Regions from separate parts of the Chryseobacterium sp. HR92 genome, predicted to be linked through region 2. Evidence: riboswitches for the same ligand, from Rfam matches in the RefSeq annotation. Region 2 holds a riboswitch; the other holds the start of a gene.
What was found. A riboswitch is a leader RNA that binds a small molecule or an ion and turns the genes downstream of it on or off. The one in region 2 is predicted to bind thiamine pyrophosphate.
Positions count from the first base shown of each region.

Region 1: linked by a shared signal. The riboswitch ahead of thiS (sulfur carrier protein ThiS) and the one ahead of pnuC (nicotinamide riboside transporter PnuC) in region 2 are both predicted to bind thiamine pyrophosphate.

Region 1 covers NZ_CP139139.1:277,175-294,016, forward strand. The annotation lists gene SFA27_RS01270 (hypothetical protein) at 1-466, opposite strand, end outside; gene SFA27_RS01275 (sulfite exporter TauE/SafE family protein) at 485-1,210, opposite strand; gene SFA27_RS01280 (FixH family protein) at 1,201-1,653, opposite strand; gene ccoG (cytochrome c oxidase accessory protein CcoG) at 1,664-3,118, opposite strand; gene SFA27_RS01290 (cbb3-type cytochrome c oxidase N-terminal domain-containing protein) at 3,213-4,094, opposite strand; gene SFA27_RS01295 (cbb3-type cytochrome c oxidase subunit 3) at 4,105-4,305, opposite strand; gene ccoN (cytochrome-c oxidase, cbb3-type subunit I) at 4,322-6,583, opposite strand; gene ccoS (cbb3-type cytochrome oxidase assembly protein CcoS) at 6,605-6,817, opposite strand; gene SFA27_RS01310 (heavy metal translocating P-type ATPase) at 6,927-9,305, opposite strand; gene SFA27_RS01315 (Crp/Fnr family transcriptional regulator) at 9,394-10,107, shown strand; gene panB (3-methyl-2-oxobutanoate hydroxymethyltransferase) at 10,169-10,984, shown strand; gene SFA27_RS01325 (hypothetical protein) at 10,988-11,302, shown strand; gene SFA27_RS01330 (RluA family pseudouridine synthase) at 11,314-11,991, shown strand; TPP riboswitch at 12,136-12,232, shown strand; gene thiS (sulfur carrier protein ThiS) at 12,290-12,496, shown strand; gene thiC (phosphomethylpyrimidine synthase ThiC) at 12,521-14,332, shown strand; gene SFA27_RS01345 (thiamine phosphate synthase) at 14,329-14,916, shown strand; gene SFA27_RS01350 (hydroxymethylpyrimidine/phosphomethylpyrimidine kinase) at 14,892-15,629, shown strand; gene SFA27_RS01355 (thiamine phosphate synthase) at 15,634-16,248, shown strand; gene SFA27_RS01360 (thiazole synthase) at 16,245-16,842, shown strand, end outside.
Region 2 covers NZ_CP139139.1:2,642,911-2,659,752, reverse strand. The annotation lists gene SFA27_RS12050 (efflux RND transporter permease subunit) at 1-1,200, shown strand, start outside; gene SFA27_RS12045 (efflux transporter outer membrane subunit) at 1,291-2,706, shown strand; gene SFA27_RS12040 (GNAT family N-acetyltransferase) at 2,889-3,377, shown strand; gene SFA27_RS12035 (MarR family winged helix-turn-helix transcriptional regulator) at 3,380-3,859, shown strand; gene SFA27_RS12030 (hypothetical protein) at 3,909-4,538, opposite strand; gene SFA27_RS12025 (TonB-dependent receptor) at 4,671-7,280, opposite strand; gene SFA27_RS12020 (alpha-ketoglutarate-dependent dioxygenase AlkB) at 7,655-8,266, shown strand; TPP riboswitch at 8,346-8,454, shown strand; gene pnuC (nicotinamide riboside transporter PnuC) at 8,479-9,075, shown strand; gene SFA27_RS12010 (hypothetical protein) at 9,062-10,093, shown strand; gene SFA27_RS12005 (RNA polymerase sigma factor) at 10,228-10,722, shown strand; gene SFA27_RS12000 (HNH endonuclease) at 10,809-11,711, opposite strand; gene SFA27_RS11995 (FecR family protein) at 11,879-12,691, shown strand; gene SFA27_RS11990 (SusC/RagA family TonB-linked outer membrane protein) at 12,763-15,987, shown strand; gene SFA27_RS11985 (RagB/SusD family nutrient uptake outer membrane protein) at 15,992-16,842, shown strand, end outside.

The DNA.
Region 1 (16,842 bases), 2.4 Mb from region 2:
TTTCGGTATCAATCGTCAAGGTTTTTCCGTCCCAATTATTATAAATATTCTGATCCAGCGGAATTTTTTCAGTTTTTGTAAAACTTTTCAGAATCAGATAATCTTCCGGTGAAAAATGATCCATCTTAAAAGAAAACCCTGCAAGTGTGTTGTTTTCTTTCGTAGACTTCATGAAGATTTTTTTCATGATTTTGATGGAATCGGGATTTTCTGTTTTTAATTTTCCTTCTTTTCTGGCAACATCATACATACTTGTCCAGGTAGTTGGAAGTCTGTCCATTTCTCCAAATTCCTTTTGCTTTAATGAATCTGGTGTCATAGCCATCATCTCTGCCATAAACTCTCTTGTATCAATATCCATTACGGAAGTAGAGGCGGCATCCTTGTGATAGACAATTTCAGAATTCACACTGCAGGATTGCAGTATAAAAAGGCTTATAAGAAATAAGACAATGGTTTTCTTCATGGTAGATTTAAATACAAATTAATGGCAGTTAACAGCCCCGTTTGGATCTTTAATGATGGTCATAGATTCAGCTTTCGGAGAAACATAGGGAATTCCCAGCTCAAGACCTCTTAGAATGAATAATCCTCCCAAAATGATCATGATGACCGGAACTGCTTTCAAAACTTTTACCCTGAAGGCCTGATTCATCAGGTTTCCGGCTAAAACAACTGCAAACATGAATGGAAGGGTTCCAAGACCAAATAAAGCCATATATAAAGCTCCCTGCCATATTCCTCCTCCTGCAAGGCTGGCAGTAAGTGCCATGTAAACCATTCCACACGGTAAAAAGCCATTCAAAACTCCTGTAGAGAATCTTGAACGGTAATCTGCCTTCTGAAGAAGTTTTCCTAAGTTTAATTTGACAGAGTATAAAAATTTGGAAAGAAAGGGTATTTTCGAAGCAAAATCTTTTCCGCCAAATGAAAATACAGCCATGATAATCAGAAGAACTCCTGCCGTAATAGTCAAATATTTTTGGAATCCTGCCATTTCAAATCCTTGTCCGATAATTCCAAGAAGCGCACCTAATAATGAATAAGTGAATATTCTCCCGAATTGATAGGTAAGGTTCTGAAGATAGAAGTTAGCTGCCTGCTTTTTGGTTAATCCCATCGACAGGGCAATAGGACCGCACATTCCGATACAGTGAAAACCGGAAGCAAAGCCTAAAGCAATAGCCGATACAATAAGTCCTATTTCCATATCACATCATAATCCATTCGGTAGTCTGCTTTATCTTTTGTCCAACTTAATCTTAATGTGTAGTTTCCTACTTTCAATACCTGTGCTGGTATTGTGAAAGACTGGCTGGCATCAAGCTGTACAGATTTTTTGATATCTAAATTCTGGTCGTCGGTTCTGTTTAAAACAAATTTTACCGTAGTATTTGAGTTGTTATATTCTTTTGGAAAAGTAATTTTAATTCCTTTGGCATCCTGACTGTATACAGGTTTTTCCTGTAATTCATCTGCTTTTTTCTTCGCATCAATCACATCCTGGTACTTCAACTCCTCTTCGTAATAATTATCTGTTACCATTTCAGAGTTTTTCTGCCCATTTGGGAAAAGAAACATCATGGATAATATAAAAACTATGAATGCAAGTAATGCAATTACAACACCGTGTCCCCAACTAAAGTTCTTCATTTTTTTCTAATTAAAATTGCAGTTTAAATGGTCCTTCAAAATATGTCTGATATGAATCAATCAGTTTTCCTTTCATATCATAAACACCAATTGTGATATTCTGTTTAGAGAGTTTCATTTCATCTTCCGGGAAGCTGATATTAATCGTTCCTTTCGAAATTTTATCTCTGTCTACCTGAATTTTGCTTGATGCACTATAAGTAATTTCACCATGTGCCGGATCAATTACTTTGATGGTAACGATTTTTTTGTCGTTCGTTTTATTAAGGAAAGTATAATTATAGGTATTGGTAATTTTACCATCTCTTACAAAGAATGTACTCCCTGCCGGCTTGATGAATTTAGCTTCCATCTCACCACGGCTGTATAGAAGATATCCCAAGAATCCTACCAAAAGGAATAAGAATACTGTAAATCCTTTCATTCTGCCTGTAAACTTAAATTGAGTTTGTTTTTCAATTTCGTTTTCAGAAGCATACCGGATCAGTCCTTTTGGAAGCCCTACTTTTTCCATCACTTCATCACAGGCGTCAATACAGGCTGTACAGTTTATACATTCCAGCTGTTGTCCGTCTCTGATGTCAATTCCGGTAGGACACACTACTACACACTGGTGACAGTCTATACAATCTCCTTTGCCGGCAGCCTGACGGTCTTCACCTTTTCTCCATTTTGATCTGTTTTCCCCTCTTTTGAAATCATAGAAAACATTGATGGTGTCTTTATCAATCAATACCCCCTGAAGTCTTCCGTATGGGCATACCAATGTACAAACCTGCTCTCGGAACCATGCAAATACAAAATAAAATGCAGCGGTAAGAAGAATCATTACAATAAAATTGGTAGGATGTGCAAATGGTCCTTCACCAATGATCTTAAATACCTCTTCATATCCTACAATGTACATGAACATAAAGTGGGTGATGATTAATGAAATAATGATATAAACAGACCATTTTAAACTTCTTTTCCAGATCTTTTCACTGTTCCACTCCTGTCTGTCCAGCTTCATCTGCTTATTTCGGTCACCTTCAATCAGATATTCTATTTTACGGAAGATCGATTCCATAAAAATTGTCTGAGGGCAAATCCACCCGCAGAAAATTCTTCCGAACGCAATCGTAAAAACAATAATGAAGATTAAAGATGCAATAGCACCTAAAGTGAGGATAAAAAAGTCCTGTGGGTAGAAAGGCTGTCCAAAGATGAAAAACTCTCTGTCTATAACATTGAACAACAATAATGGATTACCATTGATTTTGATAAACGGTAATGTAAAATAAATAATTAATAATAAATAGCTTACAATGTTTCTATAGTTGGTATATTTCCCTTTAGGTTTTCTAGGAAATACCCATCTTCTTTTTCCGGATTGCTCCATTGTCCCTATAGAATCTCTGTAAGTCTCAGGGTCCAGAACCTGTCCCTGTCCGCCGCGTACTTCTATTTCTTCTATGTCTGACATATGTAATAGGTTTTAAAAAAGAAAAAACATAATTCGTTACTATTTTTATCTAATAACAAATTATGTTTTTTTCATATGTTTCTAATTTTTTAAATTATTCTTTTTCCCAATGTGCTTCAGTTCCTTGAGGAGCTGCTCCTCCTTGAGCCTGAGTCACTGGTGGTTGTTCCTGATTGATGTGATATACATACGCTGCAATCTTTTCAATCTCTGCACCTGAAACTTCTCCGTTTTTACCGAAAGCTCTCATCGCAGGGTTAGTAGGAGAACCATTCCAGTCCATATGGAATACATTTTTGAATAACGTTTTCTCAGGCTGGTTGATCCAGTAGTTATCAGTAAGGTTTGGTCCGATACCACCACTACCGTCTTCTTTGTGACAAGATGCACAGTTTGTTTTAAATAATTCTTTACCTTCTGCAATATTATCAGCAGAGTATTTTGCTGTTTCTATCGTTACAGGAGGTTGAGTTTTTTGGTATTCTTCAATACTTGCCAACTGTTCTTTATATTCTTTTTCATATTCGCTTAATGGGTGAGCGAAGTCTGTGAAAGAGTATGCAGCAATATATACAATACAAAATGCGGTCCCAAAATAGAATAAACCTACCCACCATTTTGGTAACTGGTTATCCAACTCCATAATTCCATCGAAACCATGGTCGATAAGGATATCTTTTTCTTCAGTTTCAGATTGCTTTTTGAATGCAGCCAAATACATTCTTTTTAAGAAAGGAACTTTCTTTTCAGCTAAATAAGCTGCTTTTTCCTCCGGAGATAATTTTTTGAATTTGTTGTTTTCAATCAGATCTCCAATTGCACCATGGATATAGGCAAGGATACCAGCGATCACAACAGTTCCCCAGAAGTAAGGCGAAGCTAGGAACGCGTAGCTCTGTACAAATAAATAATAAAAAACTATTAAAAGCCCGATTATTATTAAGATGTTTACGACAACAGGTGTTCTTTGTTTCATAAAAAATAGTTTAATTTTTTAAATTAAAATCGTCATCCTCATCATCCCCAAGTGGTGCTTCTTCTTCTTCTTTGTAATATTTCTTAGGTCTGCTAAAAACATAGATTACTAAAGCTATGAAGAACAGCATAAAGAAAATCAGAGCCAGCGTCTGGTAGAAACCAGCGTTTTCTGTATTGGATAATATATCTTTAAAGTTCTGAGGAATCATATGAACCTTTTAATGTTTAGTTATTACTTGCTGTTTTGATTTCAGTTGTTTTGATATCTGTACCTAATCTCTGAAGATAAGAAATAAGAGCTACAATTTCTTTTTTCTCTAGTTCTCCCTGAGGTCTCTTAGCATAAGCCTGCTTAAGGTCATTTGCTTCAGAGAAGATATCTTTTACAATTTTTGCTGATTGGTTGTTAGCCCATTTGTCTGCAGAATCGATTTCAGCCTTAGAATAAGGAACATCGAATACATTCTTCATCAGCTTCATTTTGTCTACCATCTTAGTTCTGTCTAAGTCAGTAGCAATTAACCAAGGGTAACGAGGCATGATGGAACCTGCAGAAGTTGATCTTGGGTTATACATGTGCTTGTAGTGCCAAGAACTTGGGTTTTTACCACCTTCTCTATGTAAATCCGGTCCTGTTCTCTTAGAACCCCATAGGAATGGTCTGTCGTATACGAATTCTCCAGCTTTGGAGTATTGTCCGTTTTTACCGTTGAATCTTGTAATCTCATCTCTGAACGGTCTGATCATCTGAGAGTGACAAGCGTTACATCCTTCACGGATATAGATATCTCTACCTTCAAGTTCTAGTGGTGAATAAGGCTTCACTGCAGAAATCGTAGGTACACTTTTCTTAAGAGATAGCGTAGGAATGATTTCAATTGAACTACCAATAGATATTGTGATGAAAGATAAAATACCTAATAATACCGGAGTTCTTTCCAACCAAAGGTGAGTACCTTCTCCTTCTTTTCTGTTCTTACTGATGTTTGCCAATGCAGGCGCTTCAGCAGGAACCTCTTTCTGGAATGATCCTTTTCTTACCGTAGCAATTACGTTTACGATCATTAAGATAGATCCTGAGATATAGAATAAACCTCCTACAAATCTCATTTTAAAGTAAGGGATAATAGCAGTTACTGTATCCAACCAGTTTTTCCATAATAATGTTCCGTCCGGGTTGAATTGCTTCCACATTAATCCTTGTGTAAATCCTGAAATATACATTGGAACTGCATAGAAAATGATTCCTAAAGTACCTAACCAGAAATGCCAGTTAGCTAATTTTACAGACCAAAGTTTTGTTCTCCACATAATTGGTACCAAATAATAGATAACTCCGAATGCCATGAAACCATTCCATCCAAGAGCTCCTAAGTGTACGTGACCGATAACCCAGTCTGTAAAGTGACCAATTTTGTTGATGTTTTTAGTTGCCAAAAGCGGTCCTTCAAACGTTGCCATACCATAACAAGTAACAGCTACTACAAAGAACTTAAGGATAGGATTTTCTCTTACTTTATCCCAAGCTCCTCTTAGCGTAAGAAGACCATTTAACATTCCTCCCCAAGATGGTGCAATAAGCATGATAGAGAACCCTGTTCCTACCGCCTGAGCCCAAGCCGGAAGAGCTGTATACTGAAGGTGGTGAGGACCAGCCCAGATATATACGAAAATTAATGACCAGAAGTGAATAATAGACAGTTTATAAGAGAATACCGGTCTGTCTGCAGCCTTCGGAAGGAAGTAATACATTAAACCTAGAACCGGAGTCGTCAATACGAATGCAACCGCATTGTGTCCATACCACCACTGTACAATAGCATCTTTTACCCCTGCATATGCTGAATAAGATTTCCAGCCTGTGAAAGATAAAGGTACTTCAAGGTTATTGAAGATGTGAAGCATTGCTACCGCAATCCATGTACCAATGTAGAACCAGATCGCTACATAAAGGTGTCTCACTCTTCTCTTTGAAATAGTCAGGAACATATTGATACCGAAAATGATCCATGAGAATGCGATCAATATGTCGATCGGCCACTCGTGTTCAGCATATTCCTTAGAGGTATTGATTCCCATAAAGAACGTAACGAACGTAGCAACGATCATAAACTGCCAAGTCCAGAAATGTAACCAAGACAATGTGTCACTGTACATTCTTGTTTTTAATAATCTCTGTAATGAGTAATAAATACCCGTGTAAACAATGTTACAAACGAATGCAAAGATTACGGTGTTGGTGTGCAGCATTCTGATTCTACCAAAACCAAATGCACCATGAGTGTTTATTAAACCTTGAATATTTCCCGATGCCAAACTTTTGATGGTTGTGTCATCTGTCCCGAAAAAGAATTCAGGTAATTCAGGGTAGAAAAGCATTAATGCCGCCGTAAGCCCGAACGTAAACCCTATAAGACCGAAAACTAAGGTCGCATAAAGGAACGCACGGACAATACTATTGTCATAACTAAACTTCTGTGTTTCCATATCAACTATTCACTATTTTTCTCAATTTTTATTATTTTCTCCTATTTCTTTCTCGTCTTTATCTTTGTTGCCTGCTTCATCATTTTCTTTGATTTTTTCATCATCAAAAAGGATTCTGACAGCCGGAGATTCATCATCTTCAAACTGTCCTTTTCGGGCATACACTATAAATACGACCAAGAAAATCGCAGCTAAAGAAACACTGCAGAGGATCATTAAATATAGAATATCCATTGGACAACAAAATTAACCTATTTTCGGGGTTCAAATTTAGTGAAAAATAATGACATTCATCACGAAATGCCGATTTCAGCTAATTTAAAATCAGTCTAAATAAGGGCTTCTACGCCTGTTTTTTGAAATGTTTACGTCCTAATATCCAGGTTGAAAGTGTAGTAAAGGTAACCACCGTGATGGAACTGATTGGCATGATGATTGCTGCGAAGAGCGGATGCATATGTCCTGTAACAGCGTAACTTAAACCAACGATATTGTATAGAAAACTGATTATAAATGTCATTTTCACAATGGTGATAGAGCCCTTACAAACGTTCAGGTAATTGTCTAATGTAACCACTTTATCACCGTTCATAATTACATCAGAAGATGGTGTAAAACTGTTGGTGTCATCAGCAATTGCAATCCCTACATTACTTTGTTTTAAAGCTCCCGCATCATTAAGGCCATCTCCAAGCATTGCTACTTTCATGTGCTGATCCTGAAGGGCTTTAATATAATTCAGTTTATCTTCCGGATTCTGATTAAAGGCCATTCCTTTATAATTTGGAATAAGCTCTTTAAGCTGGCTTTCTTCTGAGGAATTATCTCCACTCAGGATAAATATTTTGTAGTTGGTAAGTTTTGTGAAAAGTTCTCTCAGTTTCGGGCGGTATTCATTCTTAAAGATAAATTTCCCTAAGTATTCATCATTTTTACTGATGTAAACTGCTGTTTCAAGGTTTTTGGGTTCCTGGTTGTTATAGCGTGCCGAGCCGATTTTATAAAGATTTCCTCTTATGCTGGCTTCATATCCTTTTCCTGAGATTTCAACAAATTTCTCTACCGGGAAATATTCATCATTTACTTCGATGAATTCATACAAAGATTTTGAAAGCGGATGGTTGGAATTCTTTAATAATGTTTTAATATTCAGGGAGTCAAATTCGCTGATTTCGGGCCCTTCGTATTTGATATTTGATTTTTTTCTGTGGGTAATCGTTCCGGTTTTATCAAAAACAATGGTATCAAGCTTCGCGATTTTTTCAATCGTTAAAGTATCTTTTACATAGAACTTATTTCGACCTAAAATCCTCATAATGTGTCCAAAAGTGAACGGTGCAGACAACGCAAGCGCACAAGGACATGCAATAATCAGAATGGCAGAAATAACCTGGAACATCTTCTCCAGATCAATAAATGCCCAATAGGTTCCCGCAACGAGAGCAATGCCTAAAATTATGAATGTGAAGTATTTACTGATGTTGTTTGTCAGCGTGTCAAGTCCGGTCTCGTGTTTCTTAAAGGCCTCCTTGTTCCACAACTGGGTAAGATAACTTTGATCTACGTTTTTAATCACTTCCAGTTCCAGGGATGAGCCTATCTGCTTACCTCCGGCAAAAATCTTATCACCTGGCTGTTTGCTGATACTTTCGCTTTCTCCGGTAATAAAACTGTTGTCAATATTTCCTTCTCCGTTGATCAGAATAGCATCTACCGGGATGATTTCCTGATTTCTAACCAGAATTCTATCACCTACTTTTATTTCAGATAGTAAAATATTATCCTGTTTTCCTTCAAAATCAACTTTCGTTACGGCAATCGGATAGAAAGATTTGTAATCTCTGTCATAAGAAAGAGCACTGTATGTTCTTTTTTGGAAAATTTTTCCGAGAAGCATGAAGAATAAAAGTCCACAAAGAGTATCGAAATATCCTGGACCATAATCTGTTAGCACTTCGTAGATGCTTCTTCCGTATAGAACAAAAATTCCTAAGACAATCGGAACATCAATGTTAACAATCTTATTTTTTAAACCGTACCATGCAGATTTATAATAATCTGAAGCGGAGTAAAATACGACAGGTGTTGCCAAAAGGAATATCAGGGTTCTGAATAAGCCTCTGTAATGTTCCATCCAATAATCTTCCCCTCCGATATATTCAGGAAAGGCAAGGAACATTCCATTACCAAAAGCAAAGGCAGCAATGGCAAATTTTACTAATAAAGATTTGTCAAGATGATCTTCATTTTTATCAGCGGTTTCAAGGCTGATAACCGGTTTGTATCCTAGATTGGTTAAAAATTTAGCTAGTTCGCTTAATTTCATATCATTATGATTGAATGAAATCTGTAAGGTCTTTCTTGTGAAATTAACCTGCGAATATTTAATATGCTTATTTAACGTGTGAAGGCTTTCTAATAGCCAGATACAAGAAGAACAGTGAATAACAGGGATTTTGAATGTAACGAGACTGGTGTTTCCTTCAGAAAAATCAGTCACTTTTTCAAAAATTTCCGGTGTGTCCAAGTAGTCAAATTGAGAAGAATTTTCATCATTCGGACGAATTCCCGCTCCTTTATTAAGCTCATAGAAATTGCTTAAATTATTTAAATTTAGAATTTCGTAAACAGACTTACATCCATTACAACAGAAAGTCTTTTCATCAAATAAAATTCTCTCTTTTTCTATCCCTTGACCACAATGAAAACAGTTCTCGCTCACCCCATAAAATATTGAACTACAAAATTATAACAAATTTTTTTGTTTATCGCGTTAAAAAGTTCTATTTTTGTGATAAATATCATATAAAATGCCGCAGGAACAACAGATAGCAATTGAAGAGAGGTTCGCCAGAGTTTTTAATGATAAATCATTTAAAGAAAGACTTTCTAGCGCAGATTTTGAGAAATACATTAATGGCAAAAAGAAACTGAGTTTTCAGAAACACGATACCATTTTCGAGGATGGCGAAACTCCGAAAGGAGTGTTTGTTCTGGAAAAAGGGGCTGCCAAACTTTCAAAATCAGGAGCGTTCGGGAAAGATCAAATTTTAAGATTTATCAAAGAAGGGGATATCATCGGCTATCGTTCTTTGCTTTGCGGGGAAAATTTCCAGGCCAAAGCAGAAGCAATGACAGATATTGAATGTGTTTTCTTACCCGCAGATATCTTTATGTATCTTCTGGAGGTAGATCCACAGCTGTCTTTCGTAATGCTTCAGAAAATCTCATACGAATTAGGAGAATCTTCCAATACCATCACTTTCCTTGCTCAGAAAACGGTAAGAGAAAGGCTTGCAGAAATTCTGTTGCTTCTGGAACAGAAACTGGGAGTAGATCCTGAAGGTTTTATCAAGATCTCATTAACGAGAGAAGAAATTGCCAATATTATCGGTACCGCTACAGAAAGTGCCATCCGTCTGATATCAGAATTCAAACAGGATAGTCTCATTGAAGTAGACGGAAGAAATATCAAGATCTTAAATCACGACAAACTCATGAAACTCGGTCACGTAGTTTTATAAATCATACAAAAACTTAAGTCGGCCCAAGGCCGACTTTTTAACTTTTAAAAATAGATAAATTATGTCTGTTCACTCTGAAATTAAAAAAGTTACAACTGAAACCTTGCGTAAAATGAAATTCGACAAGGAAAAAATAACAATGCTTACAGCCTATGATTTTACCACTGCAAAGATGGTAGATGCAGGTGGAGTAGATGCTATTTTAATTGGAGACTCTGCAGCGAATGTAATGGCTGGTTTTGAAACTACATTGCCTATTACGCTGGATCAAATGATTTATCATGCTCAAAGTGTGGTAAGAGGAACCGACAGAGCTTTGGTGGTAGCAGATTTACCTTTCGGAACTTATCAGAGTAACCCTGAAAAAGCACTGGAGTCTGCGGTAAGAATGATGAAGGAAGGTGGAGCGCATGCTGTGAAAATTGAAGGCGGAAAAGAAATCTCCAAGTCTATCAAAAAGATCATCAATGCCGGAATTCCGGTAATGGGGCATTTGGGATTAACACCGCAATCCATCTATAAATTCGGAACTTATAAAGTAAGAGCTAAAGAAGAGGCAGAAGCCGAAAAACTGATCGCTGATGCACAGCTTTTGGAAGAATTAGGATGTTTTTCAATTGTATTGGAAAAAATTCCGGCAGAATTAGCCAAAAAAGTAACTGAAAGTATTTCTATCCCTACTATCGGAATTGGTGCCGGAGCAGATTGTGATGGACAGGTTTTAGTTTATCACGATATGGTAGGAATGAACAAAGGTTTCAGTCCGAAATTCTTAAGAAGATATCTTGACCTTTATACAGAAATTACAGGAGCTGTCGCTCAATATGTAAAAGACGTAAAAAGTGTTGAGTTCCCAAATGAAAACGAAAGCTATTAATTCATGCAGAATCAACAATCAATCCAGGGAATATTATCTATCGCAGCTTTGATTTGTCTTGCTGTAGGATGGTTTAATCTATTTTCTCCGGAAATCAATCATTTACTTTCAAGAAAAGTTTTTTATGTGCTGATAGGAGCAAGCTTCTTTATTCAGGCACCGCTGCTTACCAATAAAAACTTCGTGTATGCAATGTATGCTGCAGCTGCAATTTGTGTATTCGGAGCATTCATTCCAGAAGGTTCAAAGCTTTCAGCTGTTAAAACGGTAGGTCTTCTGGCAGGAATTATCCTGTCTTTATCCAATAGAAGAAGATAGATGAAAGAAATATGAAGGAGCAGATTATATATGAAGACAACCATCTTCTGGTGATTAATAAAAAGGTTGGCCAGCTTGTACAGGGTGATAAAACCGGAGATGAATCACTACTAGAATCCATCAAGAACTTTATAAAAATAAGAGATACTAAGCCGGGAAATGTTTTTCTTGGCTTGGTTCATCGTATAGATCGTCCTACATCCGGACTGGTAATCTATGCAAAAACTTCCAAAGCACTTTCCCGTCTTACACAGATGGTAAAAAACCGTGAAGTGAAAAAAACGTATTGGGCTGTTGTAGGAAAAGAAATGATCCCGCAAAGTCAAAAGCTGGTTCATTACCTAAAGAAAAACGAGAAGAATAATAAAGCTATTGTTTTTCCAAAAGCTACGGAAGGAGCAAAAGAAGCGATTTTGACTTATAATGTTATTAAGACTCTGGATAATTACCTACTTCTTGAAATTGATCTTGAAACCGGTAGACATCACCAGATCAGAGCACAATTGTCCAAAACAGGAATTCCAATCAAAGGAGATCTGAAATATGGAGCACCGCGTTCCAATCCTGATGGAGGAATCAATCTTCATGCAAGAAAACTGGAGTTTATTCATCCGGTAACCAAAGAAGAAATTGAAATTATAGCTCCTGTTCCGCAGAATGATGCAATCTGGAGGGCTTGTGAAGAATAATAAGAGAAAAATAATAAATAGGCTGGGAGTGTTACACTTTCAGCCTATTTTTTTTGATTAAATAATTTCCTGTTCACATTACTTAGCTTTTTGCTCTGTCTTTCAAAAAATTTTTGCCTATTCTAAAAAAATGTCTAACTTCGTCCCAAACTTTAGGGGTGTCTGTTACCAACAGACTGAGACTTTACCCTTTGAACCTGATCTGGATCATACCAGCGTAGGGAAAAGTAGATGACTTTTGCTGTACATTCTATTGTACAATAATAGCCATTCCTAAAGTATATTTAAATTATTAGGAATGGAACTTATTATCAACCACACCCGAAAAACATTTGATGTACTTCCTGCCAACCTGGAAGCATTATTGGCTATTGAGCTACCCGGAAAGAAGAAAGGTATTGCTGTAGCCCTCAACAATCGCATTATTCCCCTGTCAGTCTGGGCGGAAACCATCCTTAACAATAACGATTCAGTTTTAATCATTACTGCCACTCAAGGCGGTTAATTCTCATATTTAATACCAATACTTATGGCTCACTCCATTACATGTTCGCCATTTCCGAACTCAAAGAAAATCTATATTGAAGGAACATTACACCCTATCAATGTAGCAATGCGTGAAATACAGCTTAGCCCGACCAAATTGACCAATGGCGGCTTTGAACATAATGCCCCGGTTACCATTTATGACACTTCAGGTCCTTATACCGATGAAAATGCAGTCATTGATATTCAGAAAGGACTTCCAAGAATCAGAGAACAATGGATTCTGGACAGAAATGATGTGAATATTCTGGACGGAATAACATCTGAATACGGAAAAGCCCGTTTAGCAGATCAGCGTCTTGATGAACTGAGATTCTCCTATGATCATAAACCTAAAGTAGCACAGGAAGGAAAAGAGCTTACTCAGCTTTACTATGCAAAACAGGGAATCATCACTCCGGAAATGGAATATGTGGCGATCAGAGAAAATCAAAGAATAGAACAGCTTGACTCTGTATCCAAAGAAATGGCTTTTCAACATCCCGGACATAGTTTTGGAGCCAATACTCCGAAAAGTAAGATCACACCGGAATTTGTAAGAGACGAAATTGCTGCCGGAAGAGCTATTATTCCCAATAACATCAACCACCCGGAAAGTGAGCCGATGATCATTGGAAGAAATTTCCTGGTGAAAATCAATGCCAATATCGGAAACAGTGCCGTTTCATCCAGTATTGAAGAGGAAGTAGAAAAAGCAGTATGGGCCTGCCGATGGGGAGCTGATACCATTATGGATCTTTCCACCGGGAAGAATATTCACGAAACAAGAGAATGGATCATCAGAAACAGTCCGGTTCCTATTGGTACTGTTCCCATCTATCAGGCATTGGAAAAAGTAAAAGGAGTTCCGGAAGATCTGACATGGGAAATTTTCAGAGATACCTTAATTGAACAGGCAGAACAGGGAGTTTCCTATTTCACTATTCACGCCGGAGTTTTGTTGAGATACATTCATTTAACAGCAAAAAGAGTCACCGGAATTGTTTCCAGAGGTGGATCTATCATGGCAAAATGGTGCTTATTTCATCATAAAGAAAGCTTCCTGTATACCCATTTTGAGGACATTTGTGAAATCATGAAGAAATACGATGTTGCTTTCTCTCTGGGAGACGGTCTTCGTCCGGGATCTATTGCAGATGCCAATGATGCCGCTCAGTTTGCAGAACTTGAAACTTTAGGTGAACTGACGAAAATTGCATGGAAACACAATGTACAGGTTATGATTGAAGGCCCCGGGCACGTTCCGATGCATATGATCAAAGAAAATATGGAAAAGCAGCTGGAAGAATGTCATGAAGCTCCGTTTTATACCTTAGGTCCTTTAACAACGGATATCGCTCCAGGTTATGATCATATTACTTCCGGAATCGGTGCAGCAATGATCGGATGGTTTGGTTGTGCAATGCTTTGCTATGTAACACCAAAGGAACACTTAGGACTTCCGAATAAAGATGATGTAAAAGTTGGGGTAATTACCTATAAGCTGGCAGCTCATGCGGCGGATCTGGCAAAAGGCCACCCTGGAGCACAATACAGAGATAATGCATTAAGTAAAGCAAGGTTTGAGTTCAGATGGGAAGATCAGTTCAACCTTTCATTAGATCCAGAGACAGCAAGAGCTTATCATGATGAAACACTTCCGGCAGAAGGTGCAAAAATTGCCCATTTCTGTTCCATGTGCGGACCGAAATTCTGTTCAATGAAAATTACTCAGGAAATTCGTGAATCTGCAGAACAAGGAATGCTGGATAAATCACAGGAATTCATCGAAAAAGGGAAAGAAATTTATATATGATCCTAGTCATCACTCCTGAATTGATTGTCCCGAACGAAACAGATACAATTAATCAAATGTTTCAGGAAGGACTTGATTTGCTTCATATCCGTAAACCATGGCTCAGCCGCAATGAAATGATTGAATTCATCACCCAGATTGATGAACCCTTTCATTCACAATTGGTTTTACATACGCATTATGATCTTGGGAAGGAATTTAATATTTCAAGATTTCATTTCAGGGAGATTGATCGAAAGGAAGAAGTATATAAACCTTTTGCAGAAGAAAATATCATTTCAACTTCGGTACATGATATCACAACCTATAATACTTTGGATAAAGAATGGGAATATGCTTTCATAAGCCCGTTCTTTCCAAGTATCTCCAAAAAAGGATATGGAATGGATTCTACTATTAAAGAAGAAATAAAACACCGGAACAATCCGGATGTAAAATTGATTGCCCTTGGAGGAATTAATCAGGATAATATTAATGAAGTTTTCGAAGCAGAAACAGATGGAGCCGCGTTATTAGGTGCCATCTGGGAAAATGAAGACCCTTTAAAAGTATTCAGAAAATGCAGGAACGGCCTTATGTCATAAGTATCGCAGGTTTTGATCCCAGTGGTGGAGCAGGCTTGTTATCAGATAGTAAAACCTTTGAACAGTCGAAAGTTATAGGACTGGGAGTATGTACTGCACTGACATTGCAAACCGCTGCCAAATGCCTGAGCTTAGAATGGCGTCCTATAGATGAAGTAACCGAAGCAATTCAGGTGCTGATGGAAAATTATCCCATTTCAGCCGTGAAAATCGGAATTGTGAAAGATGCAGAATTTCTGGGTAAAATTGTAGAAACAGTTCAAAAAGGGAACCCTGAAGTAAAAATCGTCTGGGATCCTGTGCTGAAAAGTACTTCCGAATTCTCTTTTTTTGATCTTGAAACACTTTCTCAATTAAAAAGTACAGTTAATCAACTCAGTTTAATAACCCCCAATTATAATGAGTACAGTGTTTTAAAGGAAAATGATCTTCTACCAAATACTCATCAATGCTCATTGCTGATCAAAGGTGGGCATAGAGAAGATCATTTAGGAACGGATATTTTAGTTGAAAACGGAAAAGAAACTTTTTTAGTTCCCACTAAAGACAATACCATATATTTTCCTAAACATGGCTCCGGCTGTGTGTTATCATCAGCAATTACAGCAGAACTTGCCAAAGGTGAAAATAGGGAAACCGCTTGTAGAAATGGGAAATTATACATCGAAAAATTTTTAAAAAGCAATCCCTCTCTACTGGGAACACATTCATAGAAAAATGGAAAAATTACAATACATATCGCAGGGAAATACCCAACAGGAGCAGGAACTTTGTATCCGTAAAGCCCTTGATAGCGGGATCAAATGGGTGCAGGTTCGATGGAAAAATGCACCTGAACATGAATTAATCAGCCTTTGTGAAGTTTCAAAACAACTTTGTTCAGAATATCAGTCGGTTTGTATCATCAATGATCATGTACAAATAGCCAAAGAAATAGATGCAGATGGTGTTCATCTGGGATTAAACGACAGCGCTATTGAAGAAGCAAGATTGATTTTAGGCGAAAATAAAATTATTGGTGGAACGGCTAATACCCTTTCAGATGTCATTCAGAGAATCAAAGAATCTTGTGATTATATCGGTTTAGGACCATTGAGATTTACCACAACCAAAGAAAAACTAAGCCCTGTTCTTGGATTTGAAGGCTATCAGGCGATCATTGATGGATTAAGAGAAAAATCAATAGATATCCCTAGAATATTTGCCATCGGAAGCGTTACCCTTGAAGATATTTTGCCGTTACAGGGAATAGGGATTTATGGTGTTGCCGTATCCGGGCTCATTACAAAGCAGCCGACTATTATTAATGAACTAAAAAAAGTAATGATATGAACAATCAGAAATTAGAAATAGCAGGAAGAATTTTTGAATCAAGACTGTTTTTAGGAACAGGAAAATTCGGGAGTATGAGAGATATGGTACAATCTGTCATCGCATCAGAAACCAATATGGTAACGATGGCTCTCAAAAGAATTGATGCCCAATCTAATGAAGATGATCTGCTTGATTCATTAAAAGAAACCAACGTTCATCTTCTGCCGAACACTTCCGGAGCAAGAACTGCCAAAGAAGCGGTATTAGCAGCACAATTAGCCAGAGAAGCTCTGGAAACCAACTGGGTAAAACTGGAAATTCATCCGGACCCGAAATATTTACTGCCGGATCCTATTGAAACCTTATATGCCACTGAAGAATTGGCCAAATTAGGATTTGTTGTAATGCCTTACATTCATGCAGATCCTGTTTTGTGCAAACGTCTTGAAGATGCCGGAACAGCTGTAGTAATGCCTTTGGGTGCACCAATTGGAACCAATAAAGGATTAAGAACTCAGGACTTTTTGGAAATAATCATTAACCAGAGTAATGTTCCTGTAGTAGTAGATGCCGGAATTGGAGCACCATCAGATGCCGCAAAAGCAATGGAAA
Region 2 (16,842 bases):
AAAAAATTATTTGGAATTGTAGGATCTGTTCCTGATGCCAAAGTGGTATTCTTCCAACCGCCAAGTGTACCAGGATTTGGTAACAGTGCAGGTTTTGAAATGGTATTGCTGGACAAGTCAGGTGGAGAATATGCAGATCTGGATGCTAAAACCAATGAATTCATCGGGAAGCTGATGCAGAGACCGGAAATTCAGTTTGCACAGACTTCATTCAATACTAAATATCCTCAGTATCAGATGGAAATTAATGTTCCGCTGAGCAAACAGCTTGGGGTTTCTGTAAATGATATTCTGGCTACCATGCAGGGGTATATTGGAGGTATTTATACTGCCGACTTTACCAAGTATGGAAAACAGTTCAGGGTTATGGTTCAGGCTCTTCCTGAAAACAGAAAAAACATCGAAAATCTGAATCAGCTTTATGTCAGAACAGGATCAGGTATCATGTCTCCGATCTCACAGTTTGTAACATTGACAAAAGCATATGGACCACAATCTGTAAGCCGTTATAACCTGTTTACTTCCGTGAAAGTGACAGGGGCAAACTCTGACGGATACAGTTCCGGGGATGCAATTACTGCCGTACAGCAGGTGGCCGATGAAACCCTGAATCAAAACTATGCAGTAGAATTTACAGGGTTAACCAGAGAAGAATTAAACTCAGGATCTCAAACCCTTCTGATTTTTGGGCTAAGTTTGATCTTCGTTTATTTTATCCTTTCTGCACAGTATGAAAGTTATATTCTTCCGCTGATTGTTGTTATTTCTCTTCCTCTTGGGGTAATGGGAGCTTATTTCGGGCAGAAGATTATGGGATTGGAGAATAATATTTACTTCCAGATTGCCCTGATCATGCTCGTGGGATTGCTGGCGAAAAATGCGATCCTTATTGTCGAATTTGCTGTTCAGAGAAGACATCATGGAGAAACAATTGTAATGTCAGCCATTAATGCAGCGAAAGCCAGAGTGAGACCTATCCTAATGACATCGTTCGCCTTTATTTTCGGTTTATTGCCGTTAGTTCTTGCAAGTGGAATTGGAGCAGTAGGTAACAGATCTATCGCTACGGGAGCGGCAATCGGACTATTGATAGGAACTGTTTTGGGATTATTCGTGATTCCGGTTCTGTATGTGATTTTTGAAACATTGCAGGAGAAAATTAAACCTATCAAAAAAGAAGATATCAGTTTAGCAGAATAAAATTAAGATTTAAGAAATTAGAAGTTAGAAATTTGAGACGAGTCTAAAGCTAACTTCTAACTTCTAAACTCTAACTTCTAATTAAAAATAATGAAGAGCTTATTAAACATCATAAAAGGAATCACTTTTTCAGTTTTCATACTCGGAGCCATCTCATCATGTATGGCAAGAAAAGAATATGAAAGACCGAAGAATGTGGTAGACGAAAAACTATTTCGTACAGATATGCTTCCTTCAGACAGTGCCAGCATCGCCAATATTTCATGGAAAGAAATATTCACAGATCCGATACTGCAGGGGCATATTTCTAAAGCGTTGGAAAACAACCTTGATATCAGAATCGCACTGCAAAGCATCAATTCTGCAGAAGCTTATCTGAAACAAAGTAAAGCTGCCTATCAGCCGACACTTTCTATAGGACCTAACTATACCTTCCAGACTCAGTCTATCAACACCCAATTTGGGCAGATCATTGGAGAAAGACGTTATGTAAACCAATTTGACATTACGGCAAGTATCGGATGGGAAGCAGATATCTGGGGAAAATTAAGGGCACAGGAAAAAGCACAGATAGCCACATATTTAGGAACTGTTGCTGCTCATAAAGCTGTTAAAAGCAGTCTGGTATCTTCCATTGCTTCTGCTTATTATCAATTGCTAACTTTTGATGCGCAGAAGAGAATTATTACGGAAACCATTGCTGTAAGAGAGAAAAACTTAGAAGCTACAAAGGCTTTAAAAACTTCAGGAACAGTTACTGAAGTAGCGGTACAGCAGAGTGAGGCTCTTGTTTTCAATGCCAAATCATTATTGATTGATATTGATACACAGATCCAGCTTCTTGAAAATACCATGAGTCTTTTAATGGGAGAATCTTCTCATTCTATTGAAAGATCTACACTGGAAGGACAGAATCTTCCAATTGATTTAAAATTGGGATATCCCACTCAGCTTCTGGCTAACCGTCCGGATGTAATGAGAGCGGAATACAGCTTAATGAATGCTTTTGAACTGACGAATGCTGCTAAAGCTCAGTTTTACCCAACTTTAAAATTGACAGGCAGCGGAGGACTTCAGTCTGTGGATATTGATCACTTATTCAGTGTGAATTCATTATTTGCGAATGTAGTAGCAGGACTGGCTCAGCCCATTTTGAACAAAAGACAGATCAAAACAAACTATGATGTAAGTCTTGCTGCTCAGGAAACTGCTTATCTGAACTTCAGAAAGACAGTTCTTACTGCCGGAAAAGAAGTTTCAGATGCCATCAGGGTTTTCTCTGTACAGGACTCATTTATTGAATTAAAACAAAAAGAGCTGGATGCCTATAAAAAATCTGTCGACTATTCCCAGGAATTGGTGAACTACGGTATGGCCAACTATCTTGAAGTATTGAATGCAAGCGTGAATTCATTGAATGCGGAACTTAATATTTCCAATGCACGATACAGTAAAATGAAAGCAGCTGTAGAGCTTTATCAGGCTTTAGGCGGAGGCTGGAAATAACTGTTTTTATTATATTATAAAACAAAAGCGTATGTCAGTAATGGCATACGCTTTTTATTGTACGTTTAGACATTAAGATATTAGGGTTTAATTAATTTGTATGTTAAAATTCTTTAAAATATAAAATCAACTTGCATTTATGTATTCAACTACGTAGTTTTGTACTTTAAAATTCAATCACTATGAAATTGCAGATACAACCCATAGGAAATTCTTATTCGGAACAGGCTATAGACCTGATTTTGACGATTCAGCAGAAGGAGTTTAATATTCCGATTACGATCCAGGATCAACCTGATCTTTTGCAGATTGAAAGTTTTTACACGGAAGCAGGAGGTAACTTTTGGGGAGCTTTTGTGGAAGGTGAACTGGTAGGTTCCATTGCATTGGTTAAGTTTGATGAAAGGGCAGGAGCGATCAGAAAAATGTTTGTTAAAAAAGAATTTAGAGGAAAAGAACTGAACATTGCCCAGGAGTTATTGGAAGTTTTAATTTCTTTCTGCCGCGAAAACAGAATTGATGATTTATATTTGGGAACCATAACGGTTCTGAAAGCTGCACAGCGTTTCTACGAAAGGAATCACTTTGTGAAGATTGAAAAAGGAAATCTTCCTGTAAAATTCCCTTTAATGAGTGCTGATGATATTTTTTATCATTTAAATATTGACTGAATATGAATGTAATCAACGAAGCAGGAATTCTTGCCATATCCACCAGACTGCACCGCCTCAGTGAACAATTGAGAAAAGATGGAGCATTGATCTATAAAGCATTCGGAATTGATTTTGAGCTCAAATGGTTTCCGGTCATCTTTACGATTTATAAAAAAGAAATTGCAAGCGTTGTCGAAATTGCCAATGAAATAGGGTACACACATCCATCCACTATAACCCTGCTCAAAGAACTCGAAAAACTGGAGCTGATACAATGGGAGAAAGACATACAGGATGAGCGCAAAAGACTGTTTAAACTGACTTCAAAAGGCCAGACACTTATTGAAAAAATGAAACCTGTATGGGAGCTGATGTCACAGATTCTGGGAGATATTACCGATAATAAGAATAATCTGCTGGCAGCTATTGATGAAGCAGAGGATAAAATTGCAAGTCAGTCTTTTTATCAGAGGGCATTGCAGGTGAAGAGTTCAAAGTAAAAAATTATTGTTATATAAAAAACAGCTGTACCTCGGGTATAGCTGTTTTTTATTCTATAATGATATCAAGTGTTTTTTTGAAAGGATGTATACTTTTTAGATATTCTTTGTCTTGTTCTGTTAATTCATTTGTTCCAAGAGCAATATCTTCCCAGGCTATTCCATCCTGGCGTTTAAGAACAAATTCAATAGACTCAATTTTGACTTTTTTATTAAGACCAAGTATTCTCAGATCTATCAGCTGCCCTTCTTTGATTTCTCCTTCTATAATTTGTCCTGTTAAGAAAAATTTTCTTCCTGTAATTTGTAAAGCATCGTTAAGCTTAAATTGGGCAACAGCTAAATGATGCCAGTTATAACTACAGTATCTGCATTGTTTTGCATGTGGAGTACGGGCAAGTTTGTTGCATTTCGGACAATTATTAAAAAAAACTTTTTCAGGAGTTTCAGTCATTATACGCGTTATAATGTTTTGCTTAAAGACCTCATAACCATTTTTTAATAGATTTATGATTTCAGGATCGGAACTTATCCAGCCTTTATCTATCATTATCTTTCCGAATTTTGGATTTTCATTACTTTTGAAAGAAGACATTTGATGTTTTAGGGCCAACTTTTCATGTTTAGTCATTAGGTTACTGAAATAGTTGATTATATAATCCGTCGTTTCGTGATCCATTTGAAAAGAGTTAAGTGATTTTAATTATTTGCCTTGTCTAATGTATTATTTATTTCTTTAAAATAGTCATATAATATAAACCCCGCCAAGATTTGGCGGGGTTTATTTAATTCATTCTTGGAATGATCTGTTTTAGAATCTTAAAGTTGCTGCAACAGACCAGGTTCTTCCAAAACCAAGGAATCCTGTATTACCGTCTGCAACACCCTGATATACTCTGCCAGCTTCCTGATACGTTTTTCCGGCATCCGGACCATTGGCAATTTTGTCACCTGCAAAAATATTGGAGCTCAATTCAGAAATATAATATTTGTTGAATAAGTTGTACACGTTAGCTCTCAATGTTAAAGATTTTTTCGCATCAAGTGTGAATTTGTAAGAAGCCCCTACATCAAATAAATGATAGCTAGGCAATTTTACAATTCCTTTTTCTCTTGCCGCTTCGGTAAGGAAGTTGATCGGGTTGAACTGAGCATAAAGCTTGTCATAATATTCCCAGTTAGCATCAATACTGAATGCTTTGGTGATATTGTAATCTGCTCCGATGCTCGCTGTTGTTTGAGCAGCATCTCCAACTTTCAGGTCTTTGATATTGATCACTCCTGTAGCTCCTGCTATTTCCTGGTTGGTTTGAACATCCAGAATGTTGAAGTTAGCGTTTCCTTTATATTTCCAGTTACCCAATGATACCATTCCTCTTAATCTAAGGTTAGTAAAAGGTCTTGCCTTTGCTTCCAATTCGATTCCCTGGTGTACCTGTCCTACATTCAATGCATTATAGAAATAAGCATTTCCAAGGCTTAACTGAGAGAATTTTGCCACATCTGCTGCCGTAGCATTGAATGTTCTTGAAATAAATCTGTCATCCCACTGCGTTCTGTAAGCATTGATGTTCACATCGATATAACGCGATTTGAAACCATATCCTAATTCCACAGAAAAGATTCTTTCATTCTTAGCATCATTATAGATATTCTGGTTTGAAGGGAACAAAGCGTTGAATAATGGCTGTCTTGAAATAACCCCGGTATTGAAAAATACATTGTGGTGATCATCTATATTATAGTTGGCACCTCCTTTTACGATATATCCTGTTTTGTGATACCATTTTGTTTCCTGGTTTCCTGGTGTATACAACATATAATCCACTCTCTTGTAGTACTGCTCGGAAACGGATCCCTGAACAGAAGCACTTAGCTTTTCAGAGCTGTATTCAACCATTCCATAGATACCAGCCCATTTTACCAAACCTTCGTTGTGAATAGATACTTTCTGAGCATCTTTAAGTTTCGTAAGAGGTTCAGGTTTTACAGTCTGATTGATAAAATATCCTTTTGGTGCATTGGCAGTATTAGGAACATACAATGCATCTGATCCTAACATATCTGTTACAATGTCATACAAAGCTCCTTTGTATGTTTTAAGATCAATCCCTCCGTTGAAAGTCCAGTTATTTTTTTTGTAATTAAGGTCTGCAATTACTCCATACCAGTCATGAGCATTGATACTCTGTTTTCTTACGATTCCATTGGTTCCGTTCAGAGTCGCTACATATTGTCCGTTATAATCAGTAGGAGAGCCTGCAGGTGCAGTGAAGGTTGATTTCTGGAAGCTATTTCCATTATAATCTGTTACCATACCACCTCTGTTATAACGATAAATCATATCCCAGTTGATCGTACCATCTCCACCTGCTCCATAATTCATGAAATTCATGGTTTGTCCGGCTGCGTTTTTGATAGAACCGTTAAGTCCGGTACCTCCGCCGCCACGTCCCCATGAACCATAAAGAACTGTAGAGAGTTTCAGGTTGTCATTCATTGTCCAGTCCCAGTTCAGGGATGCAATTGGCTTATGATAGAAGTTAGGTGCTAAATTGAATTGAGAACCATTCAGCATTCCTGTTTGTGGATTGTATCTTCTTCCGTAAGTTTCAAATTGCTGCAGTGTTGCCACATTGGCTCCGGTTGCAGAAGATCTTCTTGTATCGTGTACCTGAGGAGCTCCGGTAGCGATTAAATTGAACGCATGCTTTTCATTAGGCTTAAATCCTGTTGAGAAAAACCATGAGTAACCTTCTCCTTTTGTTCCATTGATGTATCCGTCACCTTGCCAGCGGGAAAGCAATACGGTTGTTCCCCATTTGTTTTTTAATCCTGAAGAGTACATTGCTGATATTCTGGAGTAGTTATCATTTCCAACTTCTCCTTTAACCATTGCTTTCTGCTCAGAATCCGTAGCTTTGGTTACAATATTGATCGTTCCTCCTACAGATGGAACTACAAATTTAGAAGCTCCCAACCCTCTCTGGATCTGAATATTGCTGGCAATGTCAGCCAATCCAGTCCAGTTGGACCAGTAAACGGTACCTCCCTGCATGTCATTCACCGGCTGTCCGTTGATGATTACTGCAATGTTAGCCCCGTCGAAACCTCTCATGTTAATTCTGCTGTCTCCGAATCCTCCACCTACTTTGGTCACATAAACGGATGGAGTAGACTTCATAATTTCAGGGAATTCTCTGTTTCCCAGTTTCTCCTGAATCTCTGCTGCTTTAATGTTGGAAACCGCAACAGGTGTTTTTCTCTCTTTGGCTGTTTGGGAAAGGTTTCTACCTACCAACATAACCTCATCAATAGATTTAGATTTCTCTAAAGAATCCTTCGTACTTTGCCCATAATATATGGCAGCCGTAGGTAATACAAGCGCTATAATTAGTCGCTTTTTAAAAGTAATGCTCATGAAATAAACTAGCGTGTTTGATTTTAAGGCTGCAAAGATGGATAATTATTTTTGAATTAAGTATTAAATCTTGACGAAGTGACATTCTATTGTGTGCATATAATGCATTATTACTCGTTTTTTTGGATGTATTAATTATTTCAGATATTTAATTTACAATTTGTTATAAAAGTGAATTATGCAAAAGAGAGGATTGTTTTTAACGAATAAAAATAATGATCTACTTCATCTAAAAATCTAACAGGATGTAGTTTTTTCTAATGGTGTTTAGGATTTGATTTATTTTGTATCATTATTTATATATTTGCAGATATTATTTGTATCAATTTATTACTTCAATAGTATAAACTTTTCTCTTATTAAAAAATAAAAAAATGACCCAGCTCAGTTTGTTTGATTCAGAAGATTTGTACGAATTTCCAAAAGATCTTTTGGAATACAGAGAGCATTTCCTGAGCAAGGATGAAGCGGACTGCCTTAAAAATCACTTGTTTGAAACAGCTCCGTGGAAACAACGTACCCAGAAAATGTATGATAAAACGGTTCTGACCCCACGCTTAACCGCCTGGTATGGTGATCCGAAAACGGATTATCCATTAGGAAATGGTGAAGTGGAGAATAACCTCTGGACTCCCGAACTGCTTTCTTTAAAACAAAAAATAGAAGAAACATTTGGCTATCAGTTCAATTCTGTATTGCTTAATCTTTACCGGGATCATAATGACTCTGTTGCCTGGCATCGGGATAAAGAAAGCAGATACGGCAGCCGTCCGGTAATAGCATCTTTAAGCTTAGGACAGACAAGGAATTTTGATTTCCGGAAAAAGGATCATCACCAGAGTAAATACAGCCTGCCACTTCCTCATGGTTCATTGCTGATTATGAAAGGAGATTTGCAGGAACATTGGGAACATCGGATCGCTAAATCTGTGACTTCTATGAAGGAACGTATTAATCTTACGTTCCGTTTGGTTCGGGAAGTGTAGTAATGGATAATTTGAAATATTCTATTTCAAATTAAAAGCCTGAAGTCCTTTCTTTTTCCACAAAAAAGCTGCACCTTTGCCTCCAACAATGGGGTGCTACAGATAACAGTGGCTGAGATGATACCCAGGAATGTATTTCCACACCTGATCCGGATAATGCCGGCGTAGGGATTGCTTACTTATCATCTCATCATTTGATTTCTAAAATTAATATGATGCAGGACATTTTAAAACAAATTACCTTACCGGAATGGTTCGGAGTCTTATTTTCAGTGATTCAGGTCTTACTGGCCCGTAAAAACAATGTCAACAACTACCTTTTCGGAATTGCAGGTATTTTGCTTACGTTGTATGTGATGCTTATTTCCAGGCTTTATGCTGAATTTACCTTAAATCTTTATTATCTGATTATGAGCATCTACGGATGGCTGTACTGGAAATTCGGGAAACAGAAATCTGAAATGCAAATCTCTGTGACCTCTGTTTCTGAAAAGTGGATTACCGGAGGAATTGTTCTTGGAACCTTTAGTTTATTTTGGTTCTTTCTTACTCATTTTACAGATTCGGATGTTCCCGTTTGGGATTCCTTAGTAAGTGCTTTTGCCTGGGCAGGAATGTGGCTTATGGCGAGGCGGAAAATTGAAAACTGGGTGATACTTAACGTAAGTAATATTATTTCCATCCCTTTGATGATTCATAAAGAATTATATCTCTATGCTGTTTTAACGTCGTTTTTGTTTTTAGTGGCAATTTCAGGATATATAGAATGGCAAAAAATCATAAAATCCAAAGCTAATGCTGAGTACTAAAGACATCAGACAGGAACTTCATGGAGTTTCTGTAATTTCTGATAAAGTGTTGCAACATATTCATGAAGAAGGATTCCTTAAGATCTGGGTACCGAAAAAATATGGTGGCTTAGGCTATCGTTTTGAAGAAGGTCTTAAAGCATTATTTGACTGGGCTGAAACCGATGGAAGTTTTGGCTGGATGCTGACGCTTTGTGCCGGAGCTAATTATTTTTCCAGAAATATCAAACCTGAAGTTGCTCAATTACTGTTTACCCATTCTAAAACCTGCTTTGGCGGAAGCGGAATGGTTGGCGGTACGGCAGAAAAACAAGAAGAAAATACCTATCTGATTAATGGTTTATGGAATTTTGCAACAGGAGCACCTCATCTGACCCATCTTACATTGAATGCCAAGATGACGGAAAACGGAATACCCCTAACAGATAAAGACGGCAATGAGATCATTCACTCATTCATCGTTCCGAAAGAGCAGGCTGAAATGATCCCCAACTGGAAATCTATGGGAATGAAAGCCAGCGGTACCTATTCTTTTATCATTGAGAATGTTATCGTAAGCGAAGATTACAGTTTTGTGTATGATACTTTTTTCACGAATGATACTCTGGATAGCATTCCATTCCGGATTTTTGCGGATTTGACACTTTTGGTGAATTATCTGGGGATGGCTTCTCATTTTATAGAAGAAGCGGAATATATTCGTCCTGAGATCAATTTCAAAAGATTTGCAGAATCTGTTGAAAAGCATTTAGAAAAGGTATTAACCATTGGCAGAGATGTAGAAAATATCCTCGGTGCTCACAAAGAGATTTCTGAAGATCAGCAACATGAGATTCATCAATATGGAGTAGAGCTGGTTCAAAAATTATCCCATCAAATTCTTACTGTTTATACACAGCTGGGAATCCGGGCAACAGATGTTCATTCTGCAGTTCATCAGGTGTTCTGTGACTATTTTACAGCAGCAATGCATTTCAATTTCAGACCTTCTGCTGATGAGCTAAACTTTTCTTTCTGAACAGAAAATATTTCTGTGAAAATCCGAGGATGAGTTATTGTTAAGGATTTAAAATTAATATATATTTAATACGATTGCCATAGCTTTTAGATACTTTTGTACCACCAGTTTTGAGTTCAAAGACGTATTAAAGAATGGATCATTTTAAAGAAATATATTCCGGTTACAAGCACAGGGTGTATTTTTTTGTGGCCAAATACCTTTCGGAAGAAGAAGATATTGAAGAAATTGTTCAGGATATTTTTATGCACGTCTGGAAGTATTTATCAAAAGCTCATTCTCCGTCAGAAATTGAAGCACTTATCTTTAAATCTGCCAAACAGGAAATTTCCAATTTCTACCGTAAAAGGAAAATGATTTTCGTTCCTCTCGAAAATTCTCCGGAAAGACAGGATGAAGAAAATACAGACATCGAGAAACAGGTACAGCAGGAAGACCAGCTCAAAAAAATAGAAAGTCTCCTGGAACAGGTTCCCGAAAGAAGCCGTGAGTTTTTCATCAAAAATAAAATCCAGAATCTCAGTCTTTTTACCATTGCTCAGGAAAATGATATTTCTAAAACTGCCGTTGAAAAACACGTTAACAAGGTTCTGAAATTTCTAAGAGCAAATTTGAATTTTTTTGTTTGAATTTTTCATTAAGAAACTAAATATTCATATTTTTCTTGATTGTTTTTTATAAACATGAATTTAAGTATGGTAGATTTGGATTACTGCTATTCTCTAAAGTTCTTATTTTTATAATTTAAAGCATCAAGTGATGGTCGTTTATTTAAGTTTTCAGGGATATTTATCCGTATTCCATTAAAAATTGAATATTCACTTTCATTTAATAAACTACTAGTATGGCAAATATAATTTTCATCAATTTTGATTAATCCATTATCAAATAAACGATGTAAGTCAGCTCTTAATAAAATTCCATTCATAGGATGATTAGAATAAACATTTCGATACTCTTGAATATGTGCTACATCTAATAATTCAGGAATATTACAATTTGAAATACAACATTTATTTTTATATACTTTTAATATTGTTGATTTAAATTGTTCTTGTCCTTTTCTTCCATTTTTTGTTGATTGACTATTATTTTCTCTTTCATCATTTATTAGAATAAAGTTTTCTTTTTTAGTATTTTCAGATAAAATATTTAGATCATCGCAATCAAAATATTTTATCTTTACAACTTGGGAAGCAAATTTTATATCAGAATTATTCAAATCAATAAAATCTTCCTCATCCCAAAATTCACAATTTTTTAGAACAATGCAACCAATAATATGAGAACTTACATCTATTATGTTACCCCGAAATTCTCTTGAATTTTTGTCTAAATAATTTTGAATTGATAAAATGAATTTAGATTTACTATTTCTTCCATTCCTAAATCCAAATTCATTCCATGCTTTTTCTGCAGTAATATTTTTATACTCTACAAATTCCCCAAATCCACCTATCTTTCTTATAGGTGATTTAAGCATGAAATATAATTTATTTCCTTCCATTAATCTTGTGATATTCCAAGAGGTTGGTGTCCAAAAGTTCACAAATGAATTGAATTCATTATTTTTTAAAAAGTCAAACCAGTCTTTATCAGTTGGTGAAATTGCAAACATTTAAAAGTAAGTTTTATGGTAATTATCCAAAAATACAGTTTTAACTTAAATTTTAATAGGCAAAATATTTATTTTAACCCAATATGAACAAATCGTTAAATCAAAAAATATAGGTTGACGATTACATACTTCCTGCGTATTCTCTAATAAAGATCAAAAAGGAGCATATGGATTTCGAAAATCAATGGAAATCAGTTAAAGATGAAAATCAGAAAATAAAGGATTCTGCAGATCAGCGAATCTGGAACGGGCTTGAGAATAAAATCAGATTCAGAAAGAATACAAATTGGTTTTTATGGGCTGCAGCTGTTCTTTTGCCCTTATTTACACTGATTACTTTGTTTTCTACTGGAAATGACATGAAATCTTCGGATCACCGGCAATTGGTTTTCAGAGCAGAAAAGATTCAAAAAGAATTTATGTTATCTGACGGAAGTATCATTACGCTGGAACCTGAAAGTGAATTGAGACTGACTGATGATTTCGGAAAGAAAACCAGGGATGTTTCTTTTAAAGGAAAAGCGTTTTTTAGTGTTGCTAAAAATAAGGCGCTGCCCTTTATCATTGATGCCAATGGATTTAAAGTAAAAGTATTGGGAACAAAGTTCCTGCTTGACCAGAGATCTGTAGATAAAAAAGTCTATCTGAAAGAAGGAAAAGTGAAAATTGATTACAACGGTCATACAACCTACCTTTTACCTAAAGAGACATGGCTTGCAGACAAAGACGGAGCTGAGAAGCATTTCTATGATCAGGATGTTGTAAGAACATTTGATTTTAATGAAATGAAATTCGGGCAGGCGGTTTCCCAACTGGAGAAGACTTACAATATCTCGATAACCTATCCTCAGCAGTATAAAGAGAATGTGGTAGACGGAGATATCACCGGAGATTTGGATAAAGTAATTAAAACCATAGGATTTCCATTTAATCTTACTGCAGGAAAACAATCAGAAAATCATATCATTTTAGAAAAATAATGCACCAGTAATTGGGGTTACCGATGCATTGAAAATAAATCAGTCAAATAACAACTAATTTCAGCAAAGCTATGAAAAAAACAACAATTAGCATGATGTTGTTGGGTCTTTTGTGTGCGCCACATTTTACCTACGCAGAGGCTAACAAATGTTTTCAACAGTCCGTTATTCAGCGGAGAACGCCTTTGATTAAAATCTTTGAAAAACTTTCAAAAGAGCATGGCGTAAAATTCTTTTATTCGGTTTCAGACCTGAAAGATATCCAGGTGGATGAATCTCAGGTTAACTATCAGTCGTTATCAGCATCTTTAGATTATCTGAAGAAAAATGTCGGTCTGGATTTTAATGTAGATCAAAAAACGGTAACTGTTCGTCTCAATGCAAGAGTGATGGCAAAAATTCAGAGAACTAATGCTCAACAGTCTGCAGAATATTTAAATCCAATTAAGGACACTGTAAAATCCAGAGAAAAAAACATTGATGAGGTTGTTTTGGTGGGTTATGGGAAGCAGAGTAAGAAAAATAATTCGGGTTCTATTTCTTCTATTGACGAAAAACAGATGAAGGGAGTAGCTTCCAGTAATTTCGGAGATATTATTGCAGGAAAAGCAACCGGAGTTCAGATTACTCAGGCTAATGCAACGCCGGGAGGTTCACCTTCAATAAGAGTGAGAGGTATTGGTACGTTGACGGCAGGTTCCAATCCTCTGATTGTTGTAGACGGACTTCCTTTAACTGAAGGTTCCAATCTGAATGCTATTGATCCTAATTCCATTGCTAAAATTGATATCTTAAAGGATGCCGCTTCCGCAGCCATTTACGGTTCCAGAGGAGCAAACGGAGTAATTATCATAGAAACAAAGCAGGGAAAAAAGGGGAGAATGGCTGTTTCTTTCGATTCTTATTACGGAATGCAGATGAGAAGTGATAATGTGAAACTGGTCAATGCTTACGATATGGCCACTTTTCTGAAGGAAGCCAGAGATAACAATTATCTTTCTAAAGGAAGCAACAGAAGTATTTCTGATAATAATGCCACAAGAATAAGCAAAGGAGCTTCTTTAAGAGAATTAATTCCTGATTATTTGGCACCTTACCTCGCAAAGGAGCCGGGATTAACAGATACCGACTGGCTGAATACCGTTATGAAACCAGCACCCATAAGCCAGACTTCATTAAATATTACGGGAGGAAGCGATAAGAGCAAATATGCTTTTACCATGAGTTATTTTAAGCAGAAAGGACTGGTTATCGGGACAGATTACGAAAAATTTTCCACAAGTATCAACCTTTCGACAGAGCTTACAGATAGATGGAAAGTGGGCGTAACAATGACACCGTCATATGCTACGGGAACTATTAATGCAGCAGAAAATTCAAGAAGCTACAATCCTTTGCAGATGGCTACGGCAATGTATCCTTTCTTTAAACCTTACAATGATGACGGAAGTCTTGCTATTTCTCAGCAGATCTTAGGAAATACAGCAACCGACGGAGCTTTGGTAGAAAATCCTGTTGCCGTTCAGGAAATGACCAACAGAAAATATACTTTATTTAAAACATTCGGAAATATCTTCACTGAACTTGAATTGTTGAAAGGTCTGAAATACAGATTGTCTGTAGGTGGAGATTATTCAAATTACGAATACAATTTCTTCGATCCTTCTACGGTAGGAGCTTACAGAGCAGCAGCTCCGGATGTTACTTTTGCCAACAGAACAGAGTATATCCGCAAAAATTATTTAATTGAAAACTTACTTTCATTTGATCAGAAGTGGGGCTCTCATAGGGTGGATGCTATTGCAGGACAGTCTTTTCAGCAGGAAGACAATACACAGCTTTTAACCGAAGCTACAGCATTTCCTGATAACAGTATCCGAAATATTGCGGGCGGAACTTCATTTAAAAATACATTAACACAATACAAATGGAGGCTGCTCTCTTATTTTACCAGGGTTAATTATACATTTGACAATAAGTATAACCTGATGGCTTCTTATCGTAGAGACGGTTCTTCACGTTTCGGGAAAAATTCTAAATGGGGAAATTTCTACGCATTCTCTGCAGGCTGGACAATCAGTAATGAAAATTTCTTTCCTGAAAATACAATCGTGACTGATTTGAAGCTTAGATATAGTTTAGGAAGCAACGGAAATAATCAGATTCCTAATTTCGGGGCACTTTCATTGATGAATCCTGATAATTATAATTTTGGAGGAATTTTAGTGCCGGGATATACAACGGCAACAGCTCCCAACCCGAATATTTCCTGGGAAAAGTCCAGATCAAACAACTTCGGGATTGATTTTTCTTTGTTTAAAAATGTACTGAACATTTCTGCAGATTATTATATCCTCAACAGAGACGGTTTGTTATTGGATGTTCCCGTTCCGCAGCAATCCGGTTTCAGCACCTCACTTCAGAATATCGGTGAGATCAAAAATTCCGGTTTTGAATTACAGATTGCGTCAAAAACTTTTACCATCGCTAAAGACTTTACGTATTCCGGAAGCTTTAATTTTTCCACCAACAAAAATGAAGTATTAGCGCTGGCAAACGGCCAGAACCAGATTATCACGGGAGAAAATAACTTCTCTGTAACCAAAGTAGGTGGCTCAATTGGTGAAATGTACGGTTACAATATCCTTGGAATCTATAAAACTCAGGAACAGATCAACAATTCACCACACATTACCGGAACAATGGTCGGAGATTATATTATGGAAGATCTGAATGGCGATGGAAAAATTGATGTCAATGATAAAAGAAGCTTTGGAAGCGGGGTTCCGAAATACATTCTCGGTTTTAATAATAATTTCAGATATGGGCTTTTCGAGCTGAGTTTCTCATTATACAGCGAAATTGGTAAGAAAATCTACAATGCCGATGCCGTAACCACTTTAGAATCAGGGGAAGGCTTCGGAATGGCTTCACAGTATTATTTTGACAACCGTTATAACGCAGTAACTAATCCTGATGGATTTTTTGGGATGCCGAATATGAATTTCTCCAACAACAGAAAAGAGGCCAGAACTTCAAATTTATACTTTAAAAATGCAGATTATGTAAGACTGAGATCGCTTCGTCTGGCTTTTAATTTCCCCAAATCTATGCTTGAAAATATGGGGATAGAAAACGCTCAGATTTATCTGGTAGGAAATAATCTTTTCACCTTGTCAAAATATAAAGGAATGAACATCGATGCTACTTCAGATAATGTTCTTACGCAGGGCTTTGATCAGGCTTATTATCCGGTAGCTAAAATTTATTCTATGGGCTTTAACCTTAAATTTTAAAATCATGAAAAAAATATTCATTACAATATTCAGTCTTTCGGTGATGTGCTCATGCTCGTCTGATCTTTTGAACGTTAACCCTGAGGCACAGAAAGTTTCATCACAATTTTATACTAATTCCTCTGAAATTGAGCAGGGTATCATTTCAGTGTATGGAGCGCTTCAGTATACCGGACAGTATCAGCTGGCTATGCCGGCTTTGGGAGAATTAGCTTCAGATAATACTTATGATGAGGTTCCTGCCAATGATGCCTTTACGTATGGTGAACTTGATTTTTTCACGATTCAGCCTAATAACAGCCTTATTGCAAGCGCGTGGAAGGACCATTATATCGGCATTCAGCAGGCAAACATTATTCTGGCGAGGATTGGAAAAATTTCTGATATGACGGATGCCCTGAAGAATACTAGGATTGGCGAAATGAAATTTCTGCGTGCGTTGATGTATTTTAATCTGGTGCGCATTTATGGTGATGTTCCGTTGGTTTTAAAGGAAACAACGAATGTTAACGACTATTTCGGGCAGCCAAGAACTCCTGTTGCAGAGGTGTATTCCGCCATAGAAAAGGATTTGAAAGAAGCTATTGACCTTTTACCGGTAACAACCACGCAAAAGGGAAGAGTGACTAAAGGAGCTGCGTTGGGAATTATGGGTAAAGTGCTTCTGACACAGAAGAAATTTGCTGAATCATTGACTTATTTGAATCAGATTGAATCTTTAGGCTACCAGCTTTTACCAGATGTCAATAAAATTTTTGATGTCACTAATAAAAATAATGCTGAAATTATTTTTGACGTACAGTTTACTTCCGGATTGAACGGAAATTCGGAGGGAAGCGCGGCATTTCAGATGTT